Regions from separate parts of the Brevundimonas sp. P2_A6 genome, predicted to be linked through region 1. Evidence: predicted binding sites of a transcription regulator. Region 1 holds the regulator's gene; the other holds the start of a gene.
What was found. The regulator LexA, encoded in region 1, represses DNA repair genes until DNA is damaged. The targets are predictions, from matches to a motif close to ATGTTCNCNANNTGTTCT.
Positions count from the first base shown of each region.

Region 2: AC1DW4_RS12075 (putative DNA modification/repair radical SAM protein) is a predicted target of LexA. The motif match lies at 1,376-1,393, and genes of this name have one in related genera.

Region 1 covers NZ_JBFUCZ010000001.1:964,712-967,106, reverse strand. The annotation lists gene trpD (anthranilate phosphoribosyltransferase) at 1-138, shown strand, start outside; gene trpC (indole-3-glycerol phosphate synthase TrpC) at 135-935, shown strand; gene lexA (transcriptional repressor LexA) at 1,008-1,700, shown strand; gene AC1DW4_RS04910 (ComEC/Rec2 family competence protein) at 1,697-2,395, opposite strand, start outside.
Region 2 covers NZ_JBFUCZ010000004.1:228,758-231,152, reverse strand. The annotation lists gene AC1DW4_RS12085 (flagellin) at 1-882, shown strand, start outside; gene AC1DW4_RS12080 (GIY-YIG nuclease family protein) at 870-1,277, opposite strand; gene AC1DW4_RS12075 (putative DNA modification/repair radical SAM protein) at 1,394-2,395, shown strand, end outside.

The DNA.
Region 1 (2,395 bases):
GTCGCCGATCGGGCGACGGACCTGAAGGACGGTGTCGCCCTCGCCGCTCGCGCCATCGACGACGGTTCGGCCCGCACGGCGCTGACACGGCTGGCCGCGATCACCTCCGCCCCCGATCCGGTCGAGACCGACGCATGACCGACATCCTGGAACAGATTGCAGCCTACAAGCGCGAGGACGTCGCCGCCCGAAAGGCCGCCCGCCCGCTGGCCGAGGTCGAATCGCTGGCCATGGTCGCCGGCATGCCGCGCGGATTCCTGGCGGCGCTTCGCAAGCGCTCGCACGGCGGACGCCCCGCCCTGATCGCGGAGATCAAGAAGGCCAGTCCGTCCAAGGGCCTGATCCGCGCAGACTTCGACCCGCCCGCCCTGGCCCGCGCCTATGAGGCGGGCGGCGCGACCTGCCTGTCCGTCCTGACCGACGAACCCAGCTTCCAGGGCCACGACGACTATCTGGGGGCCGCCCGCGCCGCCACCGCCCTGCCCTGTCTGAGGAAGGACTTCCTGGTCGATCCCTGGCAGGTGGCCGAGAGCCGGGCCCTGGGCGCCGACGCCATCCTCATCATCCTGTCGATGGTGGACGACGCGCTCGCCGCCGACCTGCTGGCCGAGGCCCGCCGCTTCGGCATGGACGCCCTGATCGAGACCCACGACGAGGCCGAGATGGCCCGCGCGGTGGCCCTGGGCGGCGACCTGATCGGCATCAACAACCGATCCCTGCGCACCTTCGAGGTCGATCTGTCCGCCACCGCCCGCTACGCCGCCATGGCCCCGGCGGGTGCCCTGCTGGTGGCCGAAAGCGGGATCTTCACGGCGTCGGACGTGGCCGAAGTGTCGGCGGCAGGGGCGCGGGCCATCCTGGTCGGCGAAAGCCTGATGCGTCAGAGCGAAGTCGAGGCGGCGACGCGCATCTTGCTGGAGCCCGTTTCCCGTTAAGTTGACATTAGGCAAGAACACTTACAGAACATCGGCAACGGTTCACGACTTGTTCTGAGGGCGATTCTCACCATGCTGACCAAGAAGCAGCACGAACTCCTGATGTTCATCCACGAGCGGATCAAGGAGACAGGCGTCTCCCCCTCGTTCGACGAGATGAAGGAGGCGCTGGATCTGGCGTCCAAGTCGGGCATCCACCGGCTGATCACGGCCTTGGAGGAGCGCGGCTTCATCCGTCGCCTCGCCCACCGCGCTCGTGCTCTCGAGGTCATGAAGCTGCCGGAGCAGGCCACGACCGGGCCGGTGCGGGGCCGCGCGGGCTTCAAGCCTGCCGTGATCGAGGGTGGCGGACGCAGCGCCGCCCTCGAACCCGCCAACGATACCCGCGAGCTGACCCTGGTCGGCAAGATCGCGGCGGGGGTTCCCATCGCCGCCCTGCAACAGGATCACGGCCGCTATGCCGTGCCCGAATCCATGCTGGGCGCGGGCGAGCACTACATGCTGGAGATCGAGGGCGATTCGATGATCGAGGCGGGCATCCTCAACGGCGATCTGGTCGTCATCAAGCGCGTCGACACCGCCTCGTCCGGCGAGATCGTTGTCGCCCTGGTCGAAGGCGAGGAGGCGACGCTGAAACGACTGCGCAAGAAGGGCAATTCCATCGCCCTGGAGCCCGCCAACCGCGCCTACGAGACCCGTATCTTCGGCCCCGATCAGGTCGAGGTTCAGGGCAAGCTGGTCGGCCTTATCCGCCAATACCACTAGAGGGCATCAACAGGGGCCGCGTCTCCGGAGTCCGGATCACCGATCCGGCTCCACGGCCGGTCGCCGCGCGCATCCGACGACCAGACGGCCCGCCAACCGTCAGGCGTCCGCCACAGCTCGACCGCTCCGCCGCGTGCGTAGTCGACGCCGTCCAGCACCAGTCGCCCCTCGCAGGCGGCCGGCAGGGCTGACACCGTCGCCCGCACGCTGACCAGCGGAGCGGATGCGCACAGAGATGACAGCGCCTCGGCGTCCGGTGCCGTCTTGCCCCACCACAGCGCGATCGTTGCATCCACCTTTTCAGGCGCGCAGGAATAACGCGCGCAGACCCAACCCTCTTCGGGGCGATCCACGGCGGAGAGCCCCCGTCGGCGTGACCACAGGTCGGTGGCGAACGCGCGCACCCCCGGCCGCACCACGACCGCCTGCCCGTCGACGCTGTACGCTGCATTCGTGCCGCCATCGCCGATCCAGACGGTCGGTGTCGGATCGCGTGGCCACAGCAGCACGGCGCACACGAACGGCAGCCCGACCCACCGCAGCCGCCCTTGCCACAGACAGACGAACAGCACCCCCAGGAACGAGATCGGCAGAACATAGTCCGGCGCGCTGGCGATGGTCCGGACCGCGCCGGGCAGCTCGGCGACCCAGTGGCCGACGAACAGCATGGCATCGACGCCCTTGCCCGCCACCCA
Region 2 (2,395 bases), on a different contig from region 1:
CTGATGGCGTCGCAGCAGCAGCAGGCCGATGCGGCCAACCGCGTCTCGACCCAGAAGAACGCGACGGACCTGACCGGCTTCGGCCGCAGCTCCGAGACCCTGACCGCGCTGAAGGCCGCCTCCAGCCGGGTGCAGGGCTTCATCGACACGGGCGAGGTCGTGGGGGCCCGTCTGGAAGCGCAGGACCTGGCGTTGAACCAGGTGATCGACGGCATCGGGGGAGCGCGCGAGGCCATCGGCGGTGTCCTGGCGTCGGATTCGGCGGGCACCTTGCTGTTGGAGCTGGAAGGACAGTTTGCCTCCGTCACCGGCGGGCTGAATGCGCGACACCAGGGCGGATATCTGTTCGGCGGGGCCAATACGACGCAGCCGCCCGTATCCGTCGCAACCCTTTCAGACCTCGCGGCCGCCCCTACCATCGCCGGCACCTTCAACAACGATACGATCAAACCGGTGTCGCGCGTGGCCGAGAACACCTCGATCGAGACGGGCTATCTGGCCAGCGATCTGGGATCGACGATTTTCCAGATCTTCAAGGACATCAAGGCCTACAACGACGATCCGGCGACGGGTCCGCTGAACGGCAAACCGACCGACGCGCAGAAGGCCTTTCTGACCGCCCAGCTGTCGCGGCTGGATGCGGCCAAGACCGCCGCGGTGGACGTGGCGTCGCGCAACGGCTCGCTGCAGAAGCGGGTCGAACAGATTGGACTGAGCCACACCGCGCAGCTGACCTCGCTGGATGAAATGGTCTCCAAGCGGACGGACGCGGACCTGGCCAAGGCGGTGACCGACCTGCAACTGTCGCAGATCGCGGTCCAGGCCAGCGCCCAGGTGGTCAGCCAGCTGCGGGACGTCAGCCTGCTGAACTATCTGAAGTAGGGTGCCGCAGCCTGGTCGGCATCATCCTCCTTGGCCAGGTTGGCGAGGAAGGCCGCCACCCCTCCGTCATCCTTGGACTTGATCCGAGGATCGGACGCTTCACCAAGAAGAAAAGGAAAGAGGTCGCACCAATCTGGATTGCGACGCTCGATGAGCTGCATCTTCCACGGGCGGTTCCAGCGCTTCAATTGCCGTTCTCGATGAATGGCGCTGACCATGAGTTCGTGCGGCTCGTACCAGACGAGCATTCCGCAATGGTATTTTTTGGTGAAGCCATTGATAGCTTCGCTGCGATGCTGATGGCCGCGGCGATAAAGGTCGCTGGTCGAGCCGATGTAGATCACACCGAACGGGCGGCTAGCCATGATGTACGTCGCGATGAAGGGGCGTTCCATAAATCCGGCTCGCTGAACGTCCGATCCTCGGGTCAAGCCCGAGGATGACGGGGGGGAAGGTCGTGCGTCGTTTGTGCTCTAGCCATTTTCCCCCAATGAGAACATAATGGCAACATATGGCTCAGCTCGATCTCAGGCGGAAACTGTCGGTGTTGGCCGACGCGGCGAAATACGATGCATCGTGCGCATCGTCCGGGACGTCGAAACGCGATTCAAAAGACGGCAAGGGCGTCGGATCGACCGAGGGAATGGGCATTTGTCACGCCTATACGCCGGACGGACGGTGCGTGAGTTTGCTGAAGATCCTGCTGACTAACTTCTGCATCTACGACTGCGTCTACTGCATCAACCGGACCTCCTCGAACGTGCAGCGGGCACGGTTCAGTGTGGACGAGGTGGTCGAGCTGACGCTGAACTTCTATCGCCGGAACTATATCGAGGGTCTGTTCCTGTCGTCGGGGATCATCCGGTCGGGCGACTATACGATGGAGCAGATGGTGCTGGTGGCCAAGACCCTGCGGGAGGAGCACGACTTTCGCGGCTATATCCATCTGAAGCTGATCCCCGAGGCCGATCCGAAGCTGGTGGCGGAGGCGGGGCTGTATGCCGACCGTCTGTCGGCCAACGTGGAACTGCCTCGAGACGAGGCCATGGGCCGGTTCGCGCCGCAGAAGGACGTTGGTGTCATCAAGAAGGCCATGGCCGACGTGCGCCGCTCGGTCGAGGCGGCCCGGCCGGGCAAGAAGGATCGGGCCAAGCCGCCGAAGTTCGCGCCGGCCGGGCAGTCGACGCAGTTGATTATCGGAGCGGACGGCGCGCCGGACACCGAGATCATCGACCGGTCAGCCTCGCTGTATGGGGGTTATGGCCTGCGCCGCGTCTATTATTCCGCCTTTTCGCCCATTCCGGATTCCAGCGCGGCCCTGCCGCTGTCGAAGCCGCCTCTGATGCGCGAGCACCGGCTGTATCAGGCGGACTGGCTGATGCGGTTCTATGGCTTTTCGCCGCCCGAGATCGGGGAGGCGACGACGGACGGAATGCTGGACCTGGCCATCGATCCGAAGCTGGCGTGGGCCCTGAACCGGCGCGAGCGCTTTCCGGTGAACGTGAACACCGCC